2 regions of the Peribacillus sp. TH14 genome follow, and region 2 is predicted to be linked to the other one. Evidence: riboswitches for the same ligand, from Rfam matches in the RefSeq annotation. Region 2 holds a riboswitch; the other holds the start of a gene.
What was found. A riboswitch is a leader RNA that binds a small molecule or an ion and turns the genes downstream of it on or off. The one in region 2 is predicted to bind glycine.

Region 1 (15,629 bases), 2.5 Mb from region 2:
CAGAGTTTAGCTTTGCCTTTTTAATTTGCGAAGTAAGTGAACGTACATGAGAAAGAGCTGTTTGGGATGTTGTGAAAACACGTTGATCATTCGGATAGGCCGCAACAACTGTGTTCAAATCCCGTTGTACATTTTTAAAATCAGATTTTAACTTTGAAGCTGAAACTGGGAGTTTATCAGCCCATTCGGTAAAATTATAAGGTACTCCTGCAAAAAGGTCTGACTGGCCTTTCGTATCAACGGCGCTTTGTTTCAAATCTAGATGAACCAGGCGAGGCGCTGCAGGGATATCAGAGCCCATTCCTTGGCTTTTATGCAGATAGCGGGATTGTTCTCCAAGCTGTGGATAAGTCATACCGTATATTGGATCATAGGTACCGATTTCAATGGATGTGGTGGCTTTATCTGCGGAGGAAACAGGTAAATATAATTTTTTCACTTGCCATACTGATAGACCTTGTTTCAATTGTTGTGGAAAAACAGATGGATCAGCCGCATCCTTAAAAGCACGTTCACTTAAGATTGTCATTGTACGATGATGTCCATGCTGGGTATCATCATTTTGGAAGGATGGCATCAATATATCAGGCTGATATGTTCGGATAAACCGGATAAGCCGTTCATACGTGAGTTCCTCGCCCCATTTTTCTAATGTTTCTTCTGGTGTTTTCGAGAAGCCAAAATCATAGATAGGATCAGAGGTTGTTTCACTGAGATGATAGGCTTTAACCCCGGTAATTTTTGCAGCTTCTATCATTTCTCTTGAACGGATAATTCCAAGAGCATTGTCCAGTTCATCCCCAATTTCATTTTGTCCGCCTTCACCACGGTTCGCAATTAGGCTGGAGGTCTTCACACCTAACCCTCTCGATAAATAGGCGAGAAAGTCGCTGCGCTCATCATCTGGATGGGCACCGCTGTTTAAGAATGTAACGGTTGTCTCGAGTGGCTTGACCGCATTCCATAACTCAACATTAGGTTTTTCCTTTTTTGCTGCGTTACCTGCGAGCGGCAATAGTGAAAAAACTAACAAAAGTGAAAGCAAAGGTACCAAAATTTTTTTCATGCCTTCCTTTAACCCCTTTCAAATTTAATAAAAATCCTAAGCTTTTTTGAAGACTATGAAAAGTATGTTAGTAATATTACCTAACTAACTTGATGAAAAAGCTTATCTAATAAATAACATAATAGGTTATAATTGTAAATGAACCGAAATAACTATTAAAAACAGAGTATTTGAAATAATCAAAAAATAACTTGTGCACTTTCTTGATTTAAGTTATATTTTTACTTAATTAGTAAGATTTACTAACTAAATAATGTAAGGCCGTGATGTGATGAGTTTTAAGCGAACACCCAATCATCAAAAATACGTAAATAAAAAAAGAATCATTCAATGCATCCAAGAATGTTCATCTATTTCAAGGGCTGAAATCGCTGTTAAGCTTCAGCTTAGTAAACCGACAGTTTCTCTTGTTGTAGATGAACTTATACAGGAGAAATGGGTATTTGAGAAAGGAATAGGAGAGTCCTCTTCTCAAGGAGGGAGGCGGCCAATCCAGCTCTTTTTCAATGAGCGAGCGGCATATATCATAGGAACCGATATTGGCGGAACAAAAGTGAAAATCGTTTTATGTGATTTAAGTGGCAACATCCTTGCTGATACTAGTTTTTCAACAAATATTTATCTACAATCAGGTCTTCTTAAACAAATGGCTATTGAAACAGATCGGTTAATTGCAAAGAATCAGATCGCGAAAGATAGGATTTTAGGGATGGGAGTTGGGATTCCTGGTATTACGCAAACAGCAAGTGGACTAGTAATTGAGGCACCGAGTTTAGGGTGGATTCAGTATCCATTTATAGCCGAAGCGAAACGGTATTTCGATTTCCCTATCTTTGTCGACAATGATGTGAATGCTGCTGCTCTAGGTGAACAGTGGCTAGGGAACGCACAGAATAAGCGAAATGTACTGTTTATTGCAGTTGGCACAGGGATAGGAAGCGGCATTATCTTGAATAACCAGTTATACAGAGGGGCATCGAGTGCAGCTGGAGAGATGGGATATATGGTAACTAATAAAGAGGATATGAAGCGTGAATTTAAGCCGATTTTCCACAGATATGGCTATTTAGAAAGTGTTGCAGGAGGAAAGTCCATTGGTGCTCATTTTACTAGAGCAGTTCTCAAGGATCCTCATCATTCTTTTTTTGAACGGGCCCAGTCTTCTGAACTATCAGGTGAAGATGCTTTTTTGTTCGCAAAAAAAGGAGATTCGACAGCTATAGCTGTCATTAATGACGCCATCGAACATTTAGCCTACGGAATTGTCAATGCAGCTAGCTTGCTAAATCCAGAGGTCATTATTTTAGGAGGTGGTGTATTAAATTCATCTGAATACATTTTACCTAGAATTCGGGAGATTGTTGATCGATATCTTCCAAGTTTAGTAGAAATGAATACTTCACAACTGGGAGAAAACGCAGGAGTTTTGGGAGCGGTTTCCCTATTTTTAAGAGAACATGATAGCATTTTGAATTTTCATAATGAGGGGGATTATTAATGAAAAATAAGAAAAAGTCGTTTGTTTCAGTGCTAACTTTATCGGCAGCTTTATTGATTTCTGGATGTAGCAGTACAGATACAAAAACGAATTCGAATGCAGGCGGTGCCAAAGAAGAAAAAAGTGAATTAGAAGATAAGATTGTTGTTTATTCGCCGCATGGAAAAGATATTTTATCAAAATTCGAGACTCAGTTTGAAGAAAAATATAGCATTGATGTTGAGTGGCTTGACATGGGGTCCCAGGAAATCCTTGATCGTGTTCGATCAGAGAAAACTAATCCGCAGGCAGATGTTTGGTGGGGAGCACCTTCCACGAACTTTAACCAAGCAAAGGATGATGGACTGCTAGCTGCTTACCAACCTACCTATTCTGATAGTCTTGATGAAGGGTTCCACGATCCAGAATGGTATTGGACGGGAACGAGCCAGACTCCAGAAGTCATCATGTATAACAGCAAGGAACTATCAAAAGACGAAGTCCCAAAAGATTGGGATGAGCTGCTTGACCCGAAATGGAAAGATGAAATTATCATTCGCTATCCGCTAGCATCTGGAACGATGAGGACGATTTTTTCTTCGATGATTTATCGCACGTATAAGGATACAAATGATCCTCAAGAGGGCTATGATTGGTTAACGAAGCTCGACCAAAATACAAAAGAATATTCAGCCAACCCGGAAATGATGTATAACAAAGTAGCCAAAGGAGAGGGTTCACTATCTGTTTGGGCAATGCCGGACGTTGTCATGCTGAAAGAAAATAAAAACTATCCGTTTGAGTTTGTTATTCCAGAAAGCGGAACACCGGTGTTGACAGAAGGAATTGCCATTGTTGAAGGTGCCAAGCATCCAAAAGCAGCTGAAGCGTTTTATGAGTTTGTGAACTCACCAGAAGCTGCGAAAATTTTAGCTGAAGAATTTTACCGGATTCCGACAAGAAGTGATGTGACAGATTTACCTGAATGGATCACGGAAACAGATATTAAAACGATGGATATTGATTGGGATGTTTTCCAAGAAAAAGGTGACGAGTGGATGAAATATTGGGACGAAAATATTAAAAGTGGAGATAAAGAAATTAAAGAATAAGGAAGTGTCGTTGGGATGGCGTCAATAAAAATAGAGAATGTCCAAAAAGCCTTCGGAAAAACGATAGCTATCGATCATTTAAATCTGGAAATCAAAGACGGTGAGTTTTTTACCTTTTTAGGTCCAAGTGGCTGCGGTAAAACGACAACCCTTCGGATGATTGCTGGGTTTTATTATCCAACAAAGGGTGTCGTCCGATTTGGCGACAAAGATATGACGCGAGTACCTCCGGAGAAAAGAAATACTGGCATGGTTTTTCAAAACTATGCCCTTTTTCCTCACATGACGGTTTTTGAAAATGTAGCCTTTGGATTGCGCGTGAGAAAAGTTTCTTCAAGCGATTTAAAGGGGAAAGTGCTGGATGCACTTCGCAAAGTCAGGCTGGAGAACTACTCGGATCGTCAAGTGAGCCAGTTAAGCGGAGGACAGCAGCAGCGTGTAGCCCTTGCGAGAGCACTTGTTATTGAACCGGAAATATTACTGTTGGATGAACCATTAAGCAATTTGGATGCCAAGCTTCGTGATGAAATGAGAGCAGAAATCTTAAGACTGCAGCGTGATTATAAGATTACCACCATTTATGTCACACATGATCAGGCAGAGGCATTATCGATGAGTGATCGGATCGCCGTGTTCAATTTTGGGGTATGTCACCAGGTCGGGACTCCAGCAGAAATTTATAATCAGCCCGCTAATGATTTCGTGGCGAGTTTTATTGGTGAGATTAATCTATTGTCCGTTCAAGTGAAGAACGTTCAACAAGAGAATATAGTGGTTACCCTAGAAAACGGTGAAGAACCGGTAAAATTACTTGTACATAATCACACTAATGAAGGAGAGTTAATTCAACAGAATGAAAAGAACCTTGCAGTTTCGATTCGTCCTGAAGCAATCCGTATTCTTGATAAGGTCAAAGAAGGAACAAATATCTTAAAAGGAAAAATAGAATCTGTCCAATTCTTTGGATCTGTTGTGAATGTAATGGTGGGTGTTCATAACGTGTTACTGAGGGTGGACGTGTTAAACACGCATGAATTCGGATACTTTTATCAAGGGAAGGAAGTGTATGTACAACTTCCGGAGAAACAGCTGCGCCTCATCCCGGTCATAAGCGGTGATGCTCCATGATTAAAAATCGTGATACAAGGTTGACGATTTGGCTTCTTATACCAGTTGTATTAGTGCTCGTAGCGTATGTTCTCTATCCATCATTGAGAACCTTTTTTGAAAGTTTGCAAAAAGACGGATCGATAACTTTCGGAAATTATCAGGATTTTTTCGTGCAGGAATCGAAAACGAACTTAGAGGCTCTATGGAACTCTGTTTATATATCAATTTTAAGTGTATTGGCTAGTGCCTTGATTGGTATTCCGCTTGCCATTATTTTTAACCGTTACGATTTTCCAGGCAGAAGCTTCTTTTCAACTGCAGCGATTTTGCCGATTGTTCTTCCATCATTAGTAGGGGTTATGGCCTTTATGTTTTTATATGGAGAATCAGGATTAATTCCAAATGCTATTAAGGATTTGTTTGGTCTTGATAAAGTTCCTTTTAAAATTGGCGGGGTTTCGGGAATCCTGATCGTGCATGCCTATACGATGTATGTATATTTTTATATGACCGTATCCGCTGCGATCAATAAAATTGATCCGTCTCTAGAAGAAGCTGCTTATAACTTAGGAGCGAATAAATTCAAGGTATTTTGGAATGTGACATTTCCATTATTAACACCTGCCATCGTTGCCGCTTCTTTACTTGTATTCATGATTTCAATGGCTTCATTCAGTGCCCCGTTTTTATTAGCTGGTGGGTACCGAGTGTTGAGCTTGCAAATATATTTTTCGAAAATTAATGGTGATATGGAAATTGCTGCTACTCAATCTGTAATTCTTTCCATTGTTTCGATTTCATTTCTATTATTCATGCGTTGGTATCAGAATAGGAAAGATTACCGCATGGCTTCAAAAGGAATCGGGGCACACAGGAGTGAAGTGAAAAATCCGCTTATGAAGTGGGTGATGGTGGTAACGGGTATCATCGGCGTACTTATTCTGCTTTTACCGCACTTTACGATTCTATTGCTTTCACTTGTACCGGATGGAACCTGGACGTTTCAAACGTATCCAACAGTATTTAATGTGGAAAATTACCGGCTTTTGTTTGAAGACCCTAATATTTTTAAACCGTTACGAAATAGTTTACTAATGGCTGTTATTGCCACACTAGCAAATTTGGTGTTTGGGGTCATAGCGTCCTATGTTCTTGTCAAACGGAAATTCATTGGGAAAAGCTTTATTGATATTCTAGTCATGATTCCATGGGCCTTGCCTGCAACGGTTATTGGGATGAACTTGATATTTGCATTTAATGAACCTAGCGTTTTTTCTTTCGGTCAGATATTAGTAGGAACATTTTGGATTCTGCCCCTTGCCTATTTCGTTAGACATATTCCGCTTGTTGTCCGCTCAACTAACGCCGTTCTAGAGCAGCTTGATGACTCGATTGAGGAAGCAGCAAGAAACTTGGGGGCAAAGTGGTTTTATACCTTCAGAAAGGTCATTTTACCGATTATTATGCCTGGCGTTTTATCAGGGACATTATTAGCCTTTATCGAGTCTGTAGGAGAATTCCCAACCTCAGTCCTATTGTATACGATTTCTAACAGACCTATATCTATTGAAATTATGAATCAGCTTCGGATGTTCAATATGGGGCAGGCAGCTGCTTATGGGATGATTCAAATCACGCTGATTGTTATTGTTCTTTTTATTTCGAATAAGTTTTTTGGAATCAAAGCAGAAAAAGCCTTATAAATCGGGGGTAAAAAGATGAGTAAGCTGGATGAATTTATCAAAAATGAAGGTAGTGTTTTTCCAGGAAAAACATATGTAGAAGAGCTTCTAATGCCAGTTTTTAATGATCAAAGAGATTACTTATTTCATGTGATGTTCGATATTCATCGAGCACATGTGATCATGCTTTCAGAACAAAAGATTATTAAAGAAGAAGAAGCAAAAATTATGCTGGATGGGATTCGGAAAGTGGCTCAAACAGATCTCACCCTCCTGACCTATCAACCTCAATTCGAAGACTTATTTTTCATGATGGAGGCAAAGATTGGCGAAGAAATCGGTCATGAGCTTGCAGGAAAGATTCATATCGGTCGCAGTCGTAATGATATGGGAGTTGCAATGTATCGGCTTGTTTTGAGGGGCCATCTTCTTCAATTAATTGGCTATGCAGACCAATTGAGTGAGTCATTCTTGGTGCAAGCTGAAAAGCATATAGAAACCTATATTACGGGTTACACGCATACTCAGCCAGCTCAGCCGACTACATTGGGCCACTACTTTCTAGCCATTTATGATGTTCTTCAAAGAGATATTGGACGGTTATGGGCAGCCTATGAAACGGTGAACCTATCCCCTCTGGGAGCGGCCGCATTAACCACAACTGGTTTTCCAATCAGCCGGAATCGTACCGCTGAATTGCTTGGCTTTGAGGCGGTTGTTGAAAATTCCTATGACTCGATTGGCGGGGCCGATTATTTATTAGAAACTGCAACTGCAATTATGACGTGCATGGTCAATACTGGAAGATGGATTCAAGATTTTTTGCAGCATGTGACAAGGGAGTTTGGTACATTTTATGTGGCAGATCCTTATGTTCAAGTAAGCAGTATCATGCCGCAAAAAAGAAATCCAGTATCAATTGAACATTCCCGATCAATTGCCAGCAGTGCGTATGGTGATGCGCTTGCTGCAATGAATATGATCCACAATACTCCATTTGGTGATATCGTCGATACGGAAGATGATTTACAGCCGCATTTATATCGAGCATTTTCGAATGCAGGCCGTGTCATGAAACTAATGTATGCAGTCATATCAACCTTGAAAGTAAATGAAGAACATACAAAAAAAATGGCCGCAAAATCTAGTATCACGGTTACTGAATTAGCAGATACTCTATCAAGAGATTACGAGATATCATTTAGGAAAGCTCATTCCATAGCTAGTCATATTGCAAAACGGTCGATAAGTGAAGGTAAAGAGTTATATGACTGGGACACACAAGACATTAACAAGATTATTAATGAATTCGTTTCAGTGAATATAGCAGAAGACGAATGGAAAAAAATCATCTCTCCCGAATATTTTGTGGAGATTAGAAGCATTCAAGGTGGGCCTAGCCCGAAAGAAGTTTCGAGGATGATTGTGAATAGAAAACAAAAACTAGAACAACAGGTGCAGGAATATAAGGAAATTGTTAAGGATTTGAATGATAGAAGGAAAGCTTTAGTAGAATATTGAGGTTGCAGCTTTGGAAAGTCCCGTAAGCAGAACAAGTGGAAAAGTCAGCATAATGATTAAAGACCCGGGAGGAAGTTGCCTGGGTTTTTTTAGGTTCATTCCATTTTATTTAAATGTCATCTAACTATTTACAGGGCTAGGGATCTGATAAATAATGCTGTTGATAATTGAATATAACGAACAAATGTTCTAAAATGAAGGGGCAGAACGGGAGTGATGTGTATCGAATGGCTTTGTAAGAGAATATAGTAAAATGACTAGAAAGCTTTAAAATGGAGGATTAGAACAGATGGATGAGAAAAATCAAGACTTATTAGAATCAGATCTCAGCGTTCAAAATTCCGGGGCTTCCTCTGACACAATTCATAGTGACCTTCTTGCAACAAAGGAACTTGTTTATAGCCCGTGCAGGTTTGAGTTCTCACAACCACTAATAGAAGCACAAAACGCTGAATATGGAGCCTATATATTCAAGTTGAATACCCTTTCCATTAGATTTCGTGTGGCTAAAATCACACCTACAAAGGTTGGACAATTTGTGACTTTGTGGGAGAGAATTGGGGATGGAGCGATTCAACCATATGACATATCAGATCCAGCTGATTTGTTTGTTATTAGTACTCGCAAAGGTAATAACTTTGGTCAGTTTGTATTTCCAAAAGCTGTTTTATGTGATCAGAATATAATATCTAATAAAGGTAAAGGTGGTAAACGAGCAATACGCGTTTACCCACCTTGGGACAAGCCTACTAGCCGTCAGGCACAAAAGACTCAGATATGGCAGCTGAAATATTTCATAGAGATACCTATAAATAAACCAATAGACTGTGCTCGTGTTCAGATGCTCTACAGTCCAGATCAGGCAAGTCAATTAGAAATATAATTATGATCTCTATGAATTTAGAAATATGGTACAAAAGAGTTGTTAGCATTTGATGAATTATTATCAGTATCGTTAAACATAGGCATGAATAAAAGAATCTTTTTATCATTTCCCGCCAGAAGACTCCCTCTTCAAGCGTGTGAAGGGCGAGAGCCCTACGATAAAGGGGAGATGAATGGCCGGTTGGCATAAGCCAAAGTAATCTTTTGACAAACATACGTTCGATGATTAATAATAACTATAAGGGGGTGAAACCAATGGTCGTAAACAAAGCTTATAAATTTCGAATCTATCCAACTAAAGAACAACTAGTTCTAATCAATAAAACGATCGGCTGCTCCCGTTTTGTCTATAACTTCTTTTTAGGCAAACAAAAGGAGAAAGATGCCTACTGGTATATCTGTGAAGAAATGAAGCAGAACGGCCAATTACCCTCTAATGAATGGAAAGGTTCTTTTCTGAATAAATACGCAACAATCAAAGAACTTCCAGCTTTAAAGAAAGAGTATTCTTTCCTGAAAGAAGTAGACAGTATTGCCTTACAGAAATCGGTGGAAAATTTAGCAGATTCCTATAGTCGATATTATAAAAAGCAAAACAAGTCACCACGCTTCAAATCGAAAAAGAATCCTATCCAGTCCTACACGACTAAACATACGAATGGAAATATCGGAATAATTGGAAACAAAATCAAATTACCAAAACTCGGTCTAGTTCGTTTTGCTAAAAGCCGCGAAGTCGAAGGGCGAATCATCAATGCCACAATCAGGCGGAACCCTTCGGGTAAATATTTCATTTCCGTTTTAGCGGAAACCAATGTACAAGTACTTCCTAAAACGAATCGTTCGTGCGGTGTAGATGTTGGTTTGAAGAATTTTGCTATTCTTTCAGATGGTACGATCTATCAAAACCCAAAATTCTTCCGGACGGTCGAAAAGAAATTGGCCAAAGCACAACGGATTCTTTCAAGGCGACAAGAAATAGCCTTGAATCAAAATAAACCATTGGCTGAAGCAAAAAACTATCAAAAACAAAAACGAAAAGTGGCTATTCTACACGAAAAAATTTCAAATGCCCGAATGGATTACTTACATAAAGTTTCTACCGAAATCATCAAAAACCACGATGTTATTGGAATGGAAGACTTGCAAGTGTCGAGTATGATGAAAAATCACAAACTAGCTAAAGCTATTAGTGAAGTATCTTGGTACCAATTCAAAAAAATGTTGGAATACAAAGCAAAATGGTATGCTAAACAAATCGTGACCGTATCTAAAACGTTTGCTTCTAGCCAATTGTGTTCTAGCTGCGGTTACCAAAATAAAGACGTTAAACATCTGAATCTTCGTGAATGGGATTGTCCTTTTTGTTCTACTCACCACGATCGAGATATTAACGCAGGACTCAATCTAATGAATGAAGCCATAAGGCTTCTAACCGTAGGAACTACGGGAGTAGCCTAATTAAAAATTGGCCGATAGGCTAATGTTCTTAGGAATCCCCCACTTCAATCAGACCGTAAGGTCGATAAGTGGTGGGTAGTTCAACGTATACTTACACGAATTCCTGGAGTTTTATTTTTCAGGGATTTTGATTTCTTGAATCTGAAAGAAGTGTACTGCTGACTGACCCGTAAATTATATCTTGTACTTTTCATCAGTATGATCTTTTGAAAAACATTTTATCTGCTGATTGCCAAGGCTCTTGCTGTCTTTCATTACTCATGTATTAAGAGAAAAATCAATGGAATTTTTCGTGCGAATTTTTTTGTTTTAGAGGGAGAAAAAGAAGTGTGTATCCTTTATGGGGTATGGGATACATAACATGATAAAGGCTCAGTCTTTTGACTGAGCCTTTCGATTATATAATTTACGGTGCACTTTTAATCCCCAAAAACCACAGTCAAAGAAGTACTTCATATATCTTTAAGAGATTTAGATTATTTTGCGGGATCTAACTGAACCGAGAGCTTTCTAAAAGCGAGACTTACAGTAATCATAACAAAGAAATTGACCGCCAAGGCAATGATTCCAACATTCAAATCTTTCGCTGCCTGTGGTAAGGATGGAAACATGGTACCTATGGTTGAATGACTAAGCGTAATGTAGGTTACGATGGCCAATCCGCAGATGATCCCGGCGATTGCTCCAAATTTGTTGATAGGATTAGTTTTTTTCAGGCTAAAGAGAAGAGACGGAAATAATTGTGTGATAAGACTGTATCCCATGAGAATTAATGCTGACATCGTTTCGCCGCCGTTTAAGGTAAAGTAGACTGCTATTAATGCAATAACAGGAACGAGGAACTTTGCTAATCTTACAACGTTCCGATCGGGTACTGTAGGTGCAAATTCCTTATAGACGTTTTTCGCGAGCAGTGTAGCCACACTCATTAAAAGCATGGATCCTGGTACTAATGCGGTCAGCATTCCAGCTCCGCCGATTATGCCTATAAACCATGGATCAAAGGTCTCGATAGAAAGGCGCAGCAATGAGAGGTCTGCATCTGCCCCAACGAGTCCAGGCACTTTCAATATAGCAGTAAATCCTACAAAAAAGACAAATAACAACATGAGCGTATATAACGGACTGATTATAGCATTTTTACGAAATACTTTCCCGCTGCGCGCCGAATAGACAGCGCTGAAAACTTGGGGCCACATGTAAAAACCAAATACAAGCAATATTACCGTGGAGATAAACCATGAAACACTAAGCCCCTGTTCAGGAAGCTTTAGAAAACCAGGCTTGGCTGCATTTACGGCCTCAAACATCGGTTGAAAACCACCAAAGTAATGAATAGGAAGATAAATTCCTAAGAATCCTATAATCACGATCATCATGATATCTTTAATGACTGCTGTCCAAACTGAGCCGTGTATTCCAGAAATCATAACATAAATGGTAAGGCTGATTGCTCCCATCCAGACCGCGGTAGACATTGAAATTGCTCCATAAGATGCTTCTGAAACAATAATCCCTAATCCTTTAAGTTGCACGACAATCACTGGAATCATAGATACCACACCGACAAGTGCTGCCAGAATTCCTAAGCTTGGGCTCTTATACTTGCTTACAAAGAAATCAGATTGAGACATTAGACTATTTTCTTTGGCATATTTCCATATTTCCGGAAGAAGCCAATATGACAATACATAAGACAAAGTAATGTAAATAAGGACGTATAAAGCGGGTGCACCCTTACCATAAGCCCAGCCGCTGCCGCCAAGGAAGGAAAACGTCGTATAAATTTCTCCAGCCATCAATAGAAAGACGAATATAGCACCAAAACCACGGCCTCCAACCGTCCATTGTTCCAAATTCATGTCTTTTCCTTTTGAAGATCGAATACCTAAAAAGATTGATAAAAGTAAAAATCCTAAAATAATTAAGAGGGAAATATTCATTCCTGGTCACCTTCCCGATTTCTGGGGTCCAACTTATACATGATGCCCAAAATAACGGATGTAAGGACCACCCACATAGCCATCCAAAACATATTAAAAGGCATCCCTAATACATAAGGTTCTATTCTGTTAACAAACGGAAGAAATCCTAATATGCCTATAAAAGGAACTAGAGTAAGTATATATATAATCTTCATTAATCCAACCCCTCCATTCTAAGTGAAAAGTCATTCATATCGACTTACAGTACCTTACACTATTTTAATATAAAATTTACTGTGGCTGCATTATATATTTTAGTAGCACTTCTCTGTGTTAGCAAAATAAATTGAAAAAAAGGAAGGGAGTGTCCCTTCCTTTTAATTCCTGCGACCATGAAAAATAGCTACTTTTTTTTCTGATAATTATAGAGTACGAGTAGAAGAATGAACCAGATTGGCGTCATTAACAGTGAAAGTCGTGTAGCTTCAGCGAATAGCATAACGATTAGGATGAACAGAAATAATCCTAAAATAACGTAATTGATAAAGGGTGTAAAAGGAGCTTTGAATGTAGAGTGGGCTCTCAAGTCCGGACGTTTTTTCGCATATTTGATATGTGAAATCAAGATGATGCTCCAAACCCAAATAAAACAGATGGCACTGATTGTAGTTACTATTGTAAAGGCCTGTTCAGGTATCATTTTGCTTAGCAATGCCCCTAGGGAGACGACGATTGCCGATGTAACCAAGGCATTACTTGGAACAGCATGTTTATTTAATTTTGCTAATTTTGCAGGAGCATCGTTATTATTGCTTAATGTATAAAGCATACGGCTTGTTGAAAATAAACCGCTGTTGCCGGCAGATGCAGCGGATGTCAGGACAACAAAATTGATAATCCCTGCAGCGATTGGAATGCCGATTAGTGTAAAGACTTCTACGAATGGACTGCTTGATGCATCCAGCTGTGTCCAAGGATTGACGCATAGAATGACGAGTATGGCACCTACATAGAAAAGTAAAATTCGGACTGGGATTTTATTGATGGCTGATGGTATATTTTTTTTCGGGTTAGCTGTTTCTGCTGCAGAAACACCAATTAATTCGACCCCTACAAAGGAGAAGACAACCAATTGTAAAGATAGCAGGAAGCCGGATACGCCGTTCGGAAACATGCCTCCGTGGCTCCAAAGGTTGGTGAGTGAAACGGTTCCTGTATTGGTTTTAAAGCCAATGACTAACAGGATGATGCCTACAATAATCAAGGCAATAATCGTGATGACTTTAATGAGCGCGAACCAGAATTCAAGTTCTCCAAACAATTTAACCGTCAATAGATTCAATCCTAACAGAATGACTAGGCATGCAAGAGCTGGTATCCATTGAGGGATATCGAACCAATATTGCATATAGACACCAACCGCAATGATATCGGCCATGGCTGTCATGATCCAACAGAACCAATAGGTCCATCCGGTTACGAATCCAGCCCACGGCCCGATATATTCGGTAGCGAATTCGGTGAATGACGTATAACCGGCGTTGGATAAAAGTAATTCCCCTAAAGCCCTCATAACAAAAAATAAGGCAATCCCTATAATAAGATAGGAAAAGATAATGGATGGGCCTGCTAATTGGATGGCTTTACCGGATCCAAGAAATAAACCGGTGCCAATGGTTCCTCCTATTGCAATTAATTGTATATGGCGATTTTTTAAATCTCTTTTCAATTCCTGTTTAGCCAATTTGAGCATCTCCCGTTGTATATGATCTTAGTCGTGTGGAGCGTGATTCCACATTCCGTGTAGCTCGTTGTTTTCACCTCGCTTATGCCATTGAATGGCAATATCTTGGATTTTGGACAATAAAAAAAGAGATTGGATACTACCAATCTCGTCAGGTTTAAGAATAACAATTCATCATTCGTTACTCTTCTGTCCTTTTGCCTGAGATTGTGAATCCTTCGGCGCTGTACTATGTACAGTCTCTCCAGAAGCTGCTCCTGCTATAGTGTGATCCATAGCATTCAACGCTTGCTAGTATGCGGTTGTAATAAATGTCCGTTTGTAGAAGAATTGAATCTTCCTTCGGTCATTTGTCATTATACTTAAATAACGTCAATATAATATTGGAATTCTATCATTGTTTATTCTATAGGTCAATATGAAAATTGGAAAGTTAGCGGGTAATGTAGTTGGTATATATCAACTCTTTAAAAATAGTGATTGGAAAAGCCATAATGACTGTAGCTGATAGTTAACGGGTACACTTTAAAATCAATACAAAAAACAACAACAAATTTTGTGGTTATCGTTCCTCAGAAAAGTAGACTTCGTTTAAGCCTTAATTTTCCTTTTGGTGATATATATGAACCAAAAGGAAGCTGTAAGGGATGTTACAAGCCCCTCGTGTCATTATTGGTATTTCACAATATTGTAGCTTTTCTAGGTGGTTTTTTTCTAAACAATTCATACCATAGAACTGGCATTTTAATCGCGACCGTTTTCTGAATAGTGTGATAATATTTAGGTAAAAAGGTGAAGGGAATTAGAGATGCTATGGCGATAAAGACAGTATCAATTGTTGGATTAGGAGCACTGGGCATTTTATATGGACATCATTTATCAAAGGAAATGCCGAAGAAGAATGTGAGGATTATTGCGGATACAGCTAGAATAAAGAGATATGTCCAGGATGGGGTTTATTGCAATGGTGAGCTTTGTGACTTTCATTATGTAACGCCTGAAGAAATATGCGAGCCTGCAGATTTGATGATTTTTACTGTTAAATTTAGTGGATTGGAAGATGCTATTGAAGCGGTGAAGAATCAAATTGGAAAACAGACGATTATTATTTCTGCTTTGAATGGGATCACAAGTGAAGCGATTATTGGTGAGGCGTATGGAAAGGATAAAGTCTTATATTGTGTTGCGCAAGGTATGGATGCTGTTAAAGAAGAAAATAAGTTGACATACGACCATATGGGCATACTCTGCCTTGGTGAACGGGAACCTGGATTGGTTTCAGAAAAGGTTCAGCAGGTGGCAGATTTTTTTGAAAAAATGAAGGTCCCATATGAGATAGATACGGATATGTATAAGCGGCAATGGGGGAAATTTATGCTGAATGTTGGTGTTAATCAAACTGTTGCTGTCTATAAAAGTAATTATGGTGAAATTCAACGAAAGGGTCATGCAAGAGAAATGATGATTTCTGCCATGAGAGAGGTTATCGTTCTGTCAGAGAAAGAAGGAATTCATTTAACGGAAAGAGATCTGGATTATTGGTTAAGTGTATTGGATACATTAAGCCCAGAAGGAAAGCCATCCATGGCTCAAGATATCGAAGCTCGACGTTACAGTGAGGTTGAGTTATTTGCAGGTACGGTATT
Region 2 (15,629 bases):
TTTGGATTAGAAGTTAGGAAAAATGTTGGTGGTAATGGTGTGATAGGCATATTATCCGGGGAGAATCCTGGTAAAACCATTGCATTGCGAGCGGATTTTGACGCATTGCCCATTCAGGATGAAAAAGAGACACCCTATAAGTCTTTAAAATCAGGAGTTATGCATGCGTGCGGTCATGATGGTCATACTGCGGCTCTATTAGGAACAGCCCGAACATTAAGCAAGTTCCGTGAAAAATTAAAGGGGCGTATTATTTTTGTTTTCCAGCATGCAGAAGAAAAGCCACCAGGCGGTGCGAAGGATATGCTGGGAGATGGGGCCTTAGAGGGCGTGGATGCCGTTTATGGGGCGCATTTAGCCACAGATATACCTGTAGGGAAAATAGCGGTGGGTAGCGGGTACAAAATGGCTGCAGTGGACGCATTTGAAATCACCATTGAAGGAAAGGGCGGTCACGGGGCTAGACCTCAGGAAGCCATTGATTCGATTGTGATTGGAAGTGATATTGTCCAAGCATTGCAAAAAATCGTGAGCAGAAGAATAAGCCCTCTACAATCTGCGGTTGTAACTATAGGAGTTTTTCATGCTGGCTCGGCCTTTAATATCATCGCGAATACGGCCAAACTCGAAGGGACTGTACGTACATTTAATCAAGAAGTAAGATTCCAAATCGAAGAAGAAATTCGCTCGATAGTGAAAGGGATTACCGAGGCAAATCATGCAGCCTATAAAATTGACTATCTGAATGGTTATCCTGCTTTATACAACCATAGGAAGGAAACAAAGATGGTTCGAAACATTTTTGTGAATACTTTTTCTGAAGAAGCTGTAGTTGAATTTTCCCCTTCCATGGGAGCAGAGGACTTTTCTTATTTCTTACTAGAGAAACCAGGTACATATTTTAAAATCGGTGCAAGAAATGAGGATGACAACACCCATTTTCCTCATCACCATCCTCGATTTGATTTTGACGAAATCGCACTAATAGATACGGGGAAGGCTTTTATAGCTATAGTATCAAAAGATATGTTCTGAGTTTGCTTTTTTTTTGAGCAGATCAAATTACACGTTTATTGAACAAAGAAGTAATATAATCAAAAACTATTTTGTGCATGAGCTTATTGTGGAAGGGGATCAAAGAAGAGGTGTTAAAATGAAAAATCTCCTGAAAGAAATGATTGTAAACAGTCCCCAAGATAGAATTTCCTATCATGATTATATGGAAGCCGTCTTATATACACCAAATATAGGTTATTATATGCGTGAAAAGAAGAAAATCGGTACAACTGGGGATTTTTATACTTCTGGTAATGTTGGGGATGCATTTGGGAGGGCACTAGCCAGGTGGTTTATCTATTTGATAAAAGAATGCGGATTGCCTCCGAGAATAATCGAAATCGGTGCAGGGGATGGGAAGCTTGCCTATGATATCCTGGCCTTTATAAAAGAAACAGAGCCGGTGCTGTGGAGCTCACTCACCTATATCCTAGTAGACAGTAGCCCTTACCACAGAAAGGTTCAGCAAGAGCGTGTAGGGGTGTTTAACCAGGTTGCTTTTATGGATAGTTTAGAAAATTTGCCGAATGTAAATGGAATTGTCTTCTCTAATGAACTTTTTGATGCGTTGCCTGTACATGTCATTGAAATGTATAAGGGAGCGCTAGTAGAGGTATTTATCACTGTAGAGGAAGGACAATTAGTAGAAATAAAGGAACCTTTGAAAAATCAAGATATTCTTAACTACCTATCAAAAAAGAATATCATGTTAAATGAAAAACAGCGCTATGAAGTACCACTTAAAATGATACAAGAATATGAGAAAATCGTTTCGCATATTCAATCAGGTGTTCTTCTTACAATCGATTATGGCTATACGGAACAGGAGTGGAAGGAACCAGCCCATCTTCAGGGAAGCTTAAGAGGGTATTATCAGCATAAAATGATGAAAAAAGTACTTGAGTATCCGGGTGAGATGGATCTGACATCACATATTCATTTTGACACATTAATCGAAAGCGGAAAAAATGTGAATTTTTCTATGGAAGGACTATTTCAGCAAAATGAATTTTTACTCAAAACAGGGATTCTTGAAGAACTGAAAGACCACCAAGAGACGGATCCTTTCTCAATAACAGCAAAGCGGAACCGAGCAATACGGGGGTTAATTGTTCCTGGTGGCCATAGTGAGTATTTTAGGGTGTTGCTGCAATCGAAGAATTTAGCCGAGAAAGTGAGACTATTTCCTGAATAAGGACATGTAGAAACCCATGAATCAAGATTCATGGGTTATGTAAATTGCTCTGTTCCTTAATGTGCAGTACCTGGCGTCATCATAAATACGCTCCAGTAGGAAAATCCTGCAAAGAAAACGGTAAGATAGGCGCCAAAAACATAAATATACATGCGCTCAGATAATTTTAAATAACTTAAGAGTACAAAAAAGCCGGTTTGTGCGAAGAAAAGTAAAGAAGTTTGATGCATATGGCCAAGATAAAAGAATATTGCCATAATTCCTGTCCAAAAACCACATACTCTGAACATGCGTTCCATCCGAATCCCTCCTTTTGTCTAGTCGTGTGCATTCAAAATAATTATAAATGAAATTGTAAGGTAATGTAAAGGATGCCTTTTGTTTCTATGCGAGAACCGAAGCCTGATAAGAACATGCTACACAATTTCCCAGCATATTTCCTAATTCCACAATCTTGACATTGTCAAACAATGCTTCAAACATACCTTTTAAGAATGAGTTGTGCATTGCACAGATCGTACTAGGCTCGACATTGGTAACTTCTTTAAAAGGACAATTGAAGATTCGAAAGAGAATGCTGTTTTCTTCTTCGCTTGCCTGTATTTCAGGCGAGAACCCAGCAATGGTAGCTGCATTTTTAAGCATGCTGACTTTTTCATCAAAAGTCAGATCGTCAATCGACGTTGAGCTTAGGGTTAGCTGCTGATTCATTAATTCCTCGCCAAATACCTTCCCTGTTTCATAAAGAGCCTTTTTTCCTTGTTCTCCTAATGACATCATCGTCTTAATGGCAATTCTTGAAAGAAGCTGATAGTCCCTGTATGGAAAATGAAGTTGAATGACTTTATCGGATAATCGATAAAGCCTGCTAGGGCGTCCCCCTTTCCCTGTCTTACGTGCATCCGAGGTAAGCATGTCCACATCTTCAAGTTTAGATAAATGTAGTCGTGCTACATTTGGATGAATTTTAAAAGAATCGGCAATTTGCTGTACAGATACATCTTGATGGTTGTTAACGATATATTGATATATATAATATCGGGTGGGATCTGCTAACACGTTTGTAATTCTTAACGTTTGTTCCATTATACCCTCCTGCTGTTCCAATAGTTTAACTATATTCCATTATAATACAGGCAGAAAAAAATGGAATAACAGAAACAGCAATCTCCCTTAAGTTAAGAAAAAGTTCACATTTCAAACAGAGATATAGTACAAATTAATATACAAAACTTAAACAAATGTTATACAATTGTTTTATAGAATCTTTAAAAAACAAAATGTGAACGGAGAGTGTTAAGAATGGGACGGTTAAAACGGTTAACTTTCTTTTCATACCCAAGCTGTACATCTTGCCGAAAAACAAAAAAATGGTTAAAAACCAATCAAGTATCCTTTGATGAACGTCATTTATTCAAAGAAACTCCAACAGAAGGAGAGTTAAAAAGAATCCTTGAATTGACAACGGAAGGACTTGATGAGGTTTTAGCAACAAGGAGTGAAGCCTATAAATGCTTACACGTTAATATTGACGAAATGCTACTTTCTGATGTCATCCAATTATTAACAAAAGAACCTAAATTATTAAGAAGACCCATCCTCATTTATGGAGAAAAGCTTGTGGTTGGACATAATGAAGATGCGTTAAGAAATTTGGTTTCATAAAAGCAAAATTTGAAAATGAGCATATGGTTTATTCTCGAATCTTTTTTCGGGGATTTTTTTATTTTATAAGGAGGAATTTGTCGTGCAATGTCGAAACACTACTACAAGATACTTAGGAGGTGATGAAAGATTTGATATCGATTGAAAAGAAAGCAGAAAAAATCCTTTCCCGTGCCATTCAATTATCGGCATCGGATATTCACGTTTTACCACGCAGAGAGGGCCCTCTAATTCAATTCAGGATTGACAACAAACTCGTTCCTCAGGAAACATTGTCATTCTTTGAAACGGAACGACTGATCTCCCATTTAAAGTTCCTTGCCGCTATGGATATAGGTGAGAAAAGAAGACCTCAGAGTGGTTCAATTACCGTCAATTTATCAAAAAAAGTGGTTGGACTTCGCCTTTCCACATTACCAACTGCACATCTCGAAAGTTTGGTCATCCGCTTGATTCCCCAGCAGAATATCCTTCCTTTAGAACAATTATCCCTATTTCCAAACACCGTTCAAAAACTGGTTGCCCTTCTGAAACATTCCCATGGCATGCTCATATTTACCGGTCCGACTGGTAGTGGGAAAACCACGACATTATACTCCTTGCTTCATCATTCAAAAGAGATGATCAACCGGAACATCATTACCCTTGAAGATCCCATTGAAAATGTGTCAGAAAAGGTCCTACAAGTTCAAATTAATGAAAAGGCAGGTATTACGTACTCTGTTGGTCTAAAAGCTGTGCTTAGGCATGATCCTGACGTGATTATGGTCGGGGAAATCAGGGATTCTGAAACAGCAAAAATTGCAGTTCGTGCTGCATTAACGGGTCATTTAATCCTCACGACCATGCATACAAGGGATGCACAAGGAGCTATCTCTAGGTTGCTCGAATTTGGAATCAGCTTGCTTGAGATAGAACAGAGCTTGATTGGTGTGACCGCTCAGCGGCTAGTTGAACTAACATGTCTGCAATGTAAAGAGGTTTGTACATCTGCTTGCCAAATGATTGCTCGTAATAAAAGGGCAAGTGTGTATGAACTGCTATATGGAAAAAGCTTGGCAGAAGTATTGAAGATGACGAAAGAGGAAAAAGGGAAGGGGACGGTCTCCTACCGCCAATTAAAGGATGAGATAGGAAAAGCGGTGGCAATGGGCTATGTGGATTCACATGAATTTGAACGGCTGGTATACGATGAAGGCAAAAAGTAAATGGAGGATAAAAGAACAAGCGGTCTTTATCTCGAAGCTGGGGGAATTATTAAGTCATGGCTATCCCTTAGCCGAGGCGATACATTTTCTGGAGTTTCAGGAATCAAAGAAGAAAGCTGAGGATTTTACTCAGGCTATTCAGGATTTAAGGAACGGGCATCCGCTGCATCAAGTGTTAACCCATCTTAATTTTCATCCACAACTTGTAAGTTATATATTTTATGGAGAACAATGCGGCGACCTCAATAGGGCGTTGATAGAAGGAGGTAGATACTGGAAGAAGAGGACGGAAGATTTGGATAAAGTGAAAAAGTTGATGGTGTATCCAATTTTCTTATTCTTTTTTGTGAACATCGTGTTTTATATCCTGCAGAGTGTCCTCCTTCCAAAATTCCAGACAATCTTTATTACGATGGATGTTGAACAGAATATCATCCTGAAATTACTGGTAGCCTCTTCAGTTATCCTCCCTGTCATCCCCTTCATCTTGCTCGCATTGCTCCTTTTCTTTTTTTTACTCAAACAATTTTGGTTTAACAAGTTATGCCCCTTAAGGCAGCGAAGAATATTATTAAACATTCCTCTCGCAGGCACATTCATTAAGTTATATGAAACGTATTTTTTTGCAAGCCAATTCAGTGGCTTACTCTTTGGAGGGCTTTCCATTAACGAAAGCATCAAATTATTCTCCATAAATCAGCAGCAGCCTTTTTACCAGAAACTTTGCTCAATTATTAAAGATGATTTAATTGAAGGCAGATCGCTAGAAATGATTTTTCAGGAGCTGCCTTACTTTGATAGAAATTTACCATTAATAGCCGCAAATGGTCAAAAGTACGGCAGGCTTGATTCAGAGTTACTTCATTACAGTCGTTTTTTGCTAGAGAAAATTGAAGAAAGAATGAATTCAATTTTGAAAATCATTCAGCCTCTTATGTTTTCATTGATTGGTCTGCTGATTGTTTCCATTTATTTAGCGGTCTTACTGCCAATGTTTTCTCTGCTCGAGGGGATATAGAATATTCTTAATAAATTCTGGAGGTGAATCTGCGCTGAAATAATTTTGGGAATAGGATAGGTGTGTGAAATTTCTAATCTATTTTCATTTATTTAGAAGCAGAATGATATGAAGAAAGTGTTGAATGAAAGAGGTTTTACATTAATTGAAATGCTTATTGTTTTACTCGTAATTTCCATTCTATTGATTATTACAATCCCAAATATAACAAAGCATCAATCGACGATTCACTCTAAAGGTTGTGAAGCGTTTGTTAAGATGGCTCAAGCACAGGTGCAAGCCTATGAAATAGATAATGGCAAACTTCCTGCTAGTATTGATGAAATGGAAAGTCAAGGGTATCTTAAACAAAAATCATGTCCGAATGGGGATGGTATTAGTCTGGATAACAAGGGAAAGGTTACGGTAATTGAATAGCAGCAAATTGATTGTGCGGCCTTCCTGTGGAGGTTATACCCTGTCAGAAACCCTCATCGTCCTCGTTATTTTTGTACTGCTAAGTGGCATCGGTCTAAATTTATATCCAAGCTTTATTAAAGGAATGGAAAATAAGATTTTCATTTCTCAATTGAAAGAGGACATTTTCTATGCGCAGCAGTATGCCATCAGCCATGAAAGTCTGATTTACCTTCATATGGATAATACGAATAGGATTTACACGGTAACATCCTATAAGGAGGGGGTTGTGCTTGAGAGAAGCATACCAAAGGATATACAGTTCTTAAGTGGAACATTAGGACTTACGTTTCATTTTAATCAGTATGGAAATGCTTCAAAAGCAGGGACGATGATGATTGATACGACAAAAGGGAAGTACAAGTTAATCCTTAATATCGGTAAAGGGAGGTTTAGGATTGAGAAACAGTAGAGGTTACGTCTACTTAGAAATGATAGCCGCTTTTTCGATTTGTATAGTCTTGGTCATTTCGATTCTGCCGATACTTGAGGAGATAATGACCAATCGGAAAAATGTTGTCTTAAGGACAGAAGCCCACTATTTGTTATATGAAAGATTGACTGCCTTCATGGATGGGGAGGTAAATGCTGTCGACCAGGAAATCCATTATCAGAAAAGATTGTATGAACTAACATGGAAGGAACAGAAGGATTTCCCAGGTATGATTGAAGGATGTGTACGATATGAAAATGAAGTGGGTAAATCAGAATCCATTTGTGATGCTGCGAAAAAATGATGGCTTTACAATAATTGAAATGCTTTTTTCTTTAATGATATTAATGACCACCTCTATTTTCATCTTACAACTTTTTTCAATTATTCACACACAGTTGGAATCAAAAGACAAATTGCATCCTAAAGAGTGGGAGATCTTTACGATGCAAATGCAACAGGAGGTCAGGGGTGCTAAAAGTCAGGATGTAATAGAAAATAAATTATATTTACTTTCAGGTGACCAGTTATCTTTTATTGAACAATATGAAGATAAGCTCCGCAGGCGAGTGAATGGAAAAGGTCATGAGGTCATCCTGCAGAACATTTCAAAATTTAAGGTTGAGAAGGATGGTAACGTCATTGTGTTAAATATAACGGATAAAGCAGGGAATACTGTTATTCGCAGGTTTCATCCTTTCTTTAAAAGTGAGACGAAAGTTGATGAATAATCAAAAAGGGGTCGTTTTCCCGATGGTCATGATTGTAGCGAGTGTTTTTATCATGTTCACGATATTAATGATCGATCAATTTGTCATCGATAAAAAATTTTATAAAGAAGTGGAAGAAACGCTTGTGGCCGATCATTTAGTGCATCTAGCCGTTAATGAGGTAACAGCTGGATGGGGTGAAGATATACCGAAGAACCTTCAGGGGGATATCTCATATCCCAATGGTGATGTCCATTATATATTAACGAAACAAGATGCCCGTTATGCCTTTATTGAATTTGCTTCCTCGACTAAAGATAACCGAGTTGGTAGAATCATTATTCAATATGACAAAGAGTTAGGTAGAGTTGTAGAATGGATAGAAAAACAGTCCGTATAACACGTATGAAGGCAACCTGATGGTGCGGATTCAGGAAGGATGAAAACGTTTTTGGCTGACTGTGAATGGGGTATCGAACGGAATGATTAGACTAATGTCAGGCTTCCCCTAAATGGAAGTGGAGAACTTACCATCGATACAACAAGCAGGCCCAAATAGTAACCATCTCGGGTAAACTAGAAAGAATAAAAGAAGCATAAGCGGGGCATACTTTATTTAGGGTGATATTGTATGTCTACTAACGCTTATATCAAATATCTTACACAGCAGCTTGTCGAATATTTTAATTTGACCAAGAAAGAACGGAAAGAAAAACGTCGTCATCGGAAAGAGGATAAAAATACTGGTGTGTCCCACTGGTTTGGTATTGTTCCTTTCGCTTTGTCGATGTTTGTAAGAAAAAAAATCAAAAAAAGAAAACAGATGTCCTAAGCTTTTGGACATCTGTTTTTTTTTTGTTTAGTCAGGCAAACCTAGCTAGGCGGTTGTAGTAGAGAAATCATTTCTGGAAAAATAGATCCATTTATCCTAACGCTCTATCTGATAAGTAAAATAAACCGCCATTGATGATTGATATTAGGATATTTGGCTCATATTGGGCCTGTAATGCCTGTTTTTCAGTGAAATAACTTTCGCTTTTTTCATCCATATCCTTATAAAAATGCTCCAATAAATTTAAGTCATTCTGCCAGCGCTCCATGGCTTCTTCCGCCCAAGAATGGTCATCGTTCTCGAAGCTGGTTCGGATATATGTATCAAGTCTTGCTAACCCACTCTTTGGCATGATTAATGGTGAGAGGGTGAAGGAGTAATCCGGTATCTTTGGGGTGACTTTAACCGGTAAAACACGATTGTGAAATCCTTCCATGATCTCCCCGGAGATTAAATTCAATCCAACAGACATAAAGGTATCTTTTTTTCGATCACATTGATAAGATATTTTAACATTTAGTGTAAGCCAGGGGAACAATGGATTATGGCGACCATTTGAGGGGAGTGTATCCTCGAAAAGTCTAGTATATCCAGCCAGCCTTTTTGTTGATTCGATAATTTGATGGAGACGGGGCGAACCAAAGTGAATTCGTTCTCCTTTCATATTGGGTGGAGCCTGATCAGGATTAGTAATGAAAGTAATCTGGGCTGGGTTTGGAATCCCGCCCGTTTTTTCAAGATAATGCCAATAAAAGGGACGGTTCATTAACTCTTTATCCATTTCAATCGTCAGTTGAACAGTGATATGGGATGGGGCATTCTCTAGTACTTCACAATCATTAGCTTCAAAGAAAGTTATTAAAAAATCATGAATTTCCTGTTGCTGCATGAATCTCACCTTCCTTCATAGTTTGAGCGAATTGAATCATCGATGAAAAATTATCCATCTTGATTTTCATTTCACCCTCAGTTCGGGACTCGCCGACCACGTCAATTAAATATTCTTCGATGTTGGTAATATCCAGCTTCGTTAAAATATCATCCAATTCACCAATTACTTTTTCAAACAAATGGATTTTTTCATATAATAATTTCAAAATATGTTCTTCAACTGTATTTTTCGTTGCAAAGTTATATATCATGACATCTTCTTCCTGGCCAAGTCGGTGAATCCGTCCAATTCTTTGTTCAAGTCTCATTGGATTCCATGGCAGGTCAAAATTAATCAAGTGGTGGCAAAATTGAAGGTTTATTCCTTCCCCACCGGCTTCGGTAGCAATTAAAACTTGAATCTGCTTTTGGAATAATTCTCTCATCCAGTCTTTTTTTCCACGCTTAAAGCCGCCGCGGAAGGGAACTGAGGAAATTCCATTCTGTTGTAAATACCATTGTAAATATAGCTGAGTGGCTCTGTATTCGGTAAAGATAATCACTTTGTCATCAATTTTCTTGATGAGTTCTAAAGCTTTTTCAGCCTTGGAGTTTTGTTCTGTTTCATTTACCTTCTCAAACAGCTCATCTAGCTTTGCTAAAAAGTCAGGGGAAGGCTGTTCATATTTGGCTTTCATGTTTTTCAATGTATAAAAAACGGCTTCTCTGCTGCTGCATGCTTCTCTTTGGAGGGTGAGTGCTGAAAAAGAACTTCCCTTCGATCCATCTGAAATAGGCTTAAATTTGGAAACAGCGTCGTACAAGGCTTGTTCAGTTGGAGAAAATTCAATGATGATTGTTTCCACCTGCCTTTTTGTCCATTCAATTCCAGTATCAGCCCGTCGGTTCCGAATCATAACAGTGTTGACGAGTTCCTTTAGGTGCTCATCCTCAATAACATTTCGGCCTTTGCCTTTATATTTCTCAGAAAAGAGTGTTGCATTTCCCAAGTGTCCCGGTTTCAATAACGAAACAAGATGGAAAATTTCTTCGACTTTATTTTGAATTGGCGTAGCTGTCAGCAATAAACAAAATTTCTTTTTCAGATTTTGGACAAATTCATAGTTCTTCGTTTTATTATTTTTAAGTTTATGAGCCTCATCAATAATGATAAAGTCATATTGCTGATTAAAAATGATATCTCGATGGGGAGCTCGTTTCGCTGTATCAATGGATGATATAACAACATCGCATGATTCCCACACATAGCTTTTTCTTTGAACAACAGCCGGAATATGAAACTTGGTATTCAATTCAAAAGCCCATTGACTTACAAGTGAAGCGGGGACAAGAATTAATACTTTTTTAACAAGACCACGGATCATATATTCTTTTAGAATCAAGCCAGCTTCGATTGTTTTTCCGAGACCTACTTCATCAGCTAAAATGGCTTTTCCATTCATCTTTTCAACTACCTGCTTTGCCGCTTCCAATTGGTGGGGAAGCGGGGTGAGCTGTGGAAGATGCTTGGGTGCCTGTAAACCTTCAAAATCAGGAATAATGAGGTTTTCTTCCATTTGAACAGCCAATTTATAAAGCTCCCAATTACCCCATGGACCGTCATTTTCCATCTTTTGTAGAAACTCGTCATTCCAATCAGAACTGAAGGATATATTAATTTTCATTGAAACTACTCCTTCTAAAATCATAATTTTCTTATTTAAGGTTGAAACCCGAACATTTTATATGTGAAGTAAGAAAAATATTTCTCTGTAAAAGATATTGCAGAGAAAAGTTTCTTAAGGTAGGATGTAAGTATATTTAGAAAATTCCAATTTCCCAAAACGCTTAAAAGATGAATGTAGTTCATGTTTTTCATAGTATGGGCAACCGCCTCTTACTTTATCCCAGATTAACAGACTAGAGATCATTCATTAAGTTCTGAAGTTTTAAGGAGAGTTGGTAGAGAAAGCATTTTGTAAATGCACAGAGGTTTTACTAACTATCAGTAGGATTAATTACTTTCCTAATTGGTGGAGACACATTTATATGCGGGTGAAGATAAGGGGAGAGACTACGAATGTAGCGCCGAAGGAGCAAACTTAGCAGTGAATCTCTCAGGCAAAAGAACTCTTATTGGACGCAACTCTGGAGAGCGCCGCTCGTTGCAGGACGGCCACCAAAGGGGAAAACCTATTATATAGGTAAACTTTCAGGTTTCAGGACAGAGAAAAAGCTCTTTAGGGCTTTCTCTGTCCTTTTTTGTGCCCTTTTTTCCACATTATGAATCAGGCTGAGAAGTATAAGAAGATCTGACAAAATGGAAAGAAGCTTTTAGAAAAGTGAGCAAAGTAAATCTAAAAAATCTAAGGGGGGTCATTTTTTGACCAATTTAAAAAGAACGCCACTATTTGAGGTTTATCGTGAATACGGAGGAAAAACGATCGATTTTGGCGGCTGGGAACTTCCTGTCCAATTTTCGGGTATCAAGGACGAACATGAAGCAGTTCGTACAAAAGCTGGCTTATTTGATGTTTCCCATATGGGTGAGGTTGATGTGAAGGGCCCAGGGAGTCTTGCCTTTTTACAAAAAATGATGACCAATGATGTATCAAAGCTAAAACAGGGCGGAGCAATTTATACGGCTATGTGTTATGAAAACGGCGGTACTGTTGACGATCTTATCATTTATAAAAAGGCAGAAGACGACTATCTGCTCGTGGTCAATGCCGCCAATACAGAAAAAGATTTTAACTGGCTACAAGCTAATTGTTCAGAGGATGTCCAACTTTCGGATGTATCAAGCGATTATACACAGTTGGCACTGCAGGGACCTTTGGCAGAGAAAATATTACAAAAACTATCTAATGATACACTTTTGAGTGAAATTGGCTTTTTTAAATTCAAGGAAAATGTCCTGATAAATGGGCTTTCCACGATGGTTTCACGTACAGGATATACGGGTGAAGATGGTTTTGAAATATATAGCAACAGTGAAAATGGCCCGGCCCTTTGGAGAGCTATTCTAGATGCAGGAAAAGAAGAAGGGATACAGCCGATAGGTTTAGGGGCACGTGACACACTCCGCTTTGAAGCTAAACTTCCGCTTTATGGACAGGAGCTTTCACCGGATATTACCCCAATTGAAGCCGGGATTGGTTTTGCGGTTAAAGTGGATAAGGAAGCCGACTTTTTCGGGAAAGCCGTTCTTACTGAACAAAAGGAAAAAGGGGCACAACGTAAGCTTGTCGGAATTGAAATGATTGACCGCGGCATTCCTCGTCATGGCTATAAGGTATACAGTGGGGATAAAGTCATTGGTGAAGTTACGACTGGCACTCAATCACCAACATTGAAGAAAAATGTAGGATTGGTAATTATCGATAAAGACTTTTCGGTGATGGATTCTGAAGTCGAAGTGGAAATTCGTTCAAAACGATTGAAAGCTGTTATTATACAAACACCTTTTTATAAAAAACCACGTAAATAGAGAGGAATGGTCATTAAGATGAAACATCGTTACTTACCCATGACAGAGCAGGATAAACAACAAATGCTGGAGGTAATAGGGGTCCCTTCTGTTGAGAACCTTTTCAACGATATTCCTGAAAGTGTCCGCTTTCAAGGCGAATATGACATTAAACCAGCTAAATCAGAGCCAGCCTTAATGAAAGAATTATCAAAACTTGCTTCTAAGAATGCTGATCTTAAAAACTATGCTTCCTTTCTTGGTGCGGGCGTGTATGACCATTATTCACCGGTCATCGTTGATCATGTTCTTTCCCGCTCGGAGTTTTATACAGCCTACACCCCTTATCAGCCAGAAATTTCACAGGGGGAGCTTCAGGCCATTTTTGAATATCAAACGATGATTTGTGAAATGACAGGCATGGATGTAGCCAACTCCTCCATGTATGACGGAGGGACGGCATTAGCGGAAGCAGCGATGCTTGCATCCGGTCATACACGACGTAAGAAAATTCTAATTTCAGCGGCAGTACATCCTGAATCAAGAGAAGTCGTTAAGACGTATGCGAAAGGTCAGCGAGTGGAAGTCATTGAAATTCCATTTAAAGATGGTGTGACAGATCTAGCTGCCTTAAAGGAATTGGCGAAAGACGATATTGCGGGAGTCATTGTGCAATATCCAAACTTCTTTGGACGTATTGAACCGTTGAAAGAAATGGAAGAAATCATTCATGATGTGAAATCCATGTTTATCGTTTCGAGTAACCCGCTTGCACTAGGTGCATTGACCCCTCCAGGTGCCCTTGGTGCTGATATCGTAACAGGCGATGCTCAGCCATTCGGTATTCCAGCAGCTTTTGGCGGACCGCATTGCGGATACTTTGCTGTCACGAACAAACTTGTTCGTAAAGTGCCAGGCCGTCTCGTCGGGCAAACAGTGGATGAAGATGGTAAACGGGGATTTGTGCTGACGCTTCAAGCTCGTGAGCAACACATTCGTCGTGACAAGGCCACATCCAATATTTGTTCCAATCAGGCGTTAAATGCTTTGGCAGCTTCTGTTGCGATGACCGCACTTGGGAAAAAGGGTGTCAAAGAAATGGCAGTGAATAATATTCAAAAAGCCTATTATGCGAAAAAAGCTATAAAGGAAAAAGGAATAGAAGTGGTGTTTGAGGGACCATCGTTTAATGAATTTGTCATTAAACTGCCGGCATCTTACCAAGAAATTAATCAAAGTCTTTTTGAAAAAGAAATTATCGGCGGCTTCGACTTAGGGACTGTTTATCCACAGCTGAAAGACCATATGCTTGTGGCTGTAACAGAACTTAGAACAAAAGAAGAAATTGATGCACTTGCGCAGGAATTGGGGGATCAACATGAATAATCAAGATCAATCACTCATTTTTGAAATCAGTACGTCTGGTCGAATCGGGTACAGTCTACCGGAAATGGATGTTGAAGAAATTTCACTTGAAGAGATTTTTCCTGCCGAATACATCCGTCAAGAAGAGGCTGAGCTTCCAGAAGTATCGGAATTAGATATCATGCGTCATTATACAGCTCTTTCCAAACGGAATCACGGGGTGGATTCGGGCTTTTATCCACTCGGTTCTTGTACGATGAAGTATAACCCGAAGATAAATGAAAATGTGGCGCGTTTTAACGGTTTCGCCCATATCCATCCATATCAAGATCCGGCGACTGTACAGGGAGCCTTGGAACTATTATTTGACTTGCAAGAACATTTAACAGAAATCACAGGGATGGATCAAGTGACCTTACAGCCAGCAGCAGGTGCACATGGTGAATGGACAGGATTAATGATGATTCGTGCCTTCCATGAAGCGAACGGCGATACAGCACGGACGAAAGTGATAGTTCCTGATTCGGCACACGGTACGAATCCAGCTTCCGCCACTGTTGCGGGGCTCGAAACGATTACGGTAAAATCAGATGAAAATGGCTTAGTTGACCTTGAAGATTTAAAGCGCGTGGTAGGTTCGGATACAGCGGCTTTAATGCTGACGAATCCCAATACATTAGGATTGTTTGAAGAGAATATTTTGGAAATGGCAAAACTTGTCCACGATGCTGGTGGGAAGCTTTATTATGACGGAGCCAATCTTAATGCAGTCCTATCTAAAGCCCGTCCAGGTGATATGGGCTTTGATGTGGTCCATTTAAATCTCCATAAAACATTTACAGGTCCACATGGTGGCGGTGGCCCGGGATCTGGTCCTGTCGGAGTAAAATCGGATTTGATTCCCTACTTGCCTAAACCACTCGTGGTCAAACGAGATGAGCAATTTATGCTGGATTATGATCGCCCGCAATCCATCGGAAGAGTTAAACCTTATTACGGAAACTTCGGAATAAATGTGAGGGCTTATACGTACATTCGTTCTATGGGTCCTGATGGTCTTAGGGCTGTCACGGAGAATGCGGTCATCAATGCGAATTATATGATGCGTAGGTTGGAACCATATTTTGATTTACCATATAATCGCCATTGTAAGCATGAGTTTGTGCTTAGTGGCCGCCGGCAAAAGAAGTTGGGCGTCCGAACACTCGATATTGCCAAAAGATTACTAGACTTCGGCTATCATCCACCTACTATTTACTTCCCGTTGAACGTGGAAGAAGGAATGATGATAGAACCGACTGAAACGGAGTCAAAGGAAACTCTCGACGCGTTCATTGATGCGATGATTCAGA

Region 1: it holds a riboswitch for glycine, as region 2 does, so the genes downstream of both, JFU50_RS06925 (amino acid permease) here and gcvT (glycine cleavage system aminomethyltransferase GcvT) in region 2, are expected to answer to the same signal.

What each region holds. Positions count from the first base shown of each region.
Region 1 is NZ_JAEKEK010000001.1:1,403,277-1,418,905, reverse strand. Features, by position in the region: gene JFU50_RS06975 (NEW3 domain-containing protein) at 1-1,066, opposite strand, end outside; gene JFU50_RS06970 (ROK family transcriptional regulator) at 1,338-2,564, shown strand; gene JFU50_RS06965 (extracellular solute-binding protein) at 2,564-3,655, shown strand; gene JFU50_RS06960 (ABC transporter ATP-binding protein) at 3,671-4,783, shown strand; gene JFU50_RS06955 (ABC transporter permease) at 4,780-6,468, shown strand; gene argH (argininosuccinate lyase) at 6,484-7,968, shown strand; gene JFU50_RS06945 (MepB family protein) at 8,258-8,851, shown strand; gene tnpB (IS200/IS605 family element RNA-guided endonuclease TnpB) at 9,109-10,314, shown strand; gene JFU50_RS06935 (sodium:solute symporter family protein) at 10,791-12,257, opposite strand; gene JFU50_RS06930 (DUF3311 domain-containing protein) at 12,254-12,454, opposite strand; gene JFU50_RS06925 (amino acid permease) at 12,643-13,983, opposite strand; glycine riboswitch at 14,163-14,241, opposite strand; gene JFU50_RS06920 (ketopantoate reductase family protein) at 14,797-15,629, shown strand, end outside.
Region 2 is NZ_JAEKEK010000001.1:3,888,849-3,904,477, forward strand. Features, by position in the region: gene JFU50_RS18875 (M20 metallopeptidase family protein) at 1-1,035, shown strand, start outside; gene JFU50_RS18880 (class I SAM-dependent methyltransferase) at 1,154-2,251, shown strand; gene JFU50_RS18885 (DUF2626 domain-containing protein) at 2,308-2,550, opposite strand; gene JFU50_RS18890 (helix-turn-helix transcriptional regulator) at 2,636-3,337, opposite strand; gene JFU50_RS18895 (Spx/MgsR family RNA polymerase-binding regulatory protein) at 3,554-3,916, shown strand; gene comGA (competence type IV pilus ATPase ComGA) at 4,039-5,124, shown strand; gene comGB (competence type IV pilus assembly protein ComGB) at 5,084-6,142, shown strand; gene comGC (competence type IV pilus major pilin ComGC) at 6,251-6,559, shown strand; gene comGD (competence type IV pilus minor pilin ComGD) at 6,552-7,010, shown strand; gene JFU50_RS18920 (hypothetical protein) at 6,997-7,335, shown strand; gene comGF (competence type IV pilus minor pilin ComGF) at 7,283-7,762, shown strand; gene comGG (competence type IV pilus minor pilin ComGG) at 7,755-8,141, shown strand; gene JFU50_RS18935 (YqzE family protein) at 8,373-8,573, shown strand; gene JFU50_RS18940 (YqhG family protein) at 8,665-9,462, opposite strand; gene JFU50_RS18945 (DEAD/DEAH box helicase) at 9,440-11,128, opposite strand; glycine riboswitch at 11,499-11,586, shown strand; glycine riboswitch at 11,590-11,673, shown strand; gene gcvT (glycine cleavage system aminomethyltransferase GcvT) at 11,827-12,933, shown strand; gene gcvPA (aminomethyl-transferring glycine dehydrogenase subunit GcvPA) at 12,952-14,298, shown strand; gene gcvPB (aminomethyl-transferring glycine dehydrogenase subunit GcvPB) at 14,291-15,629, shown strand, end outside.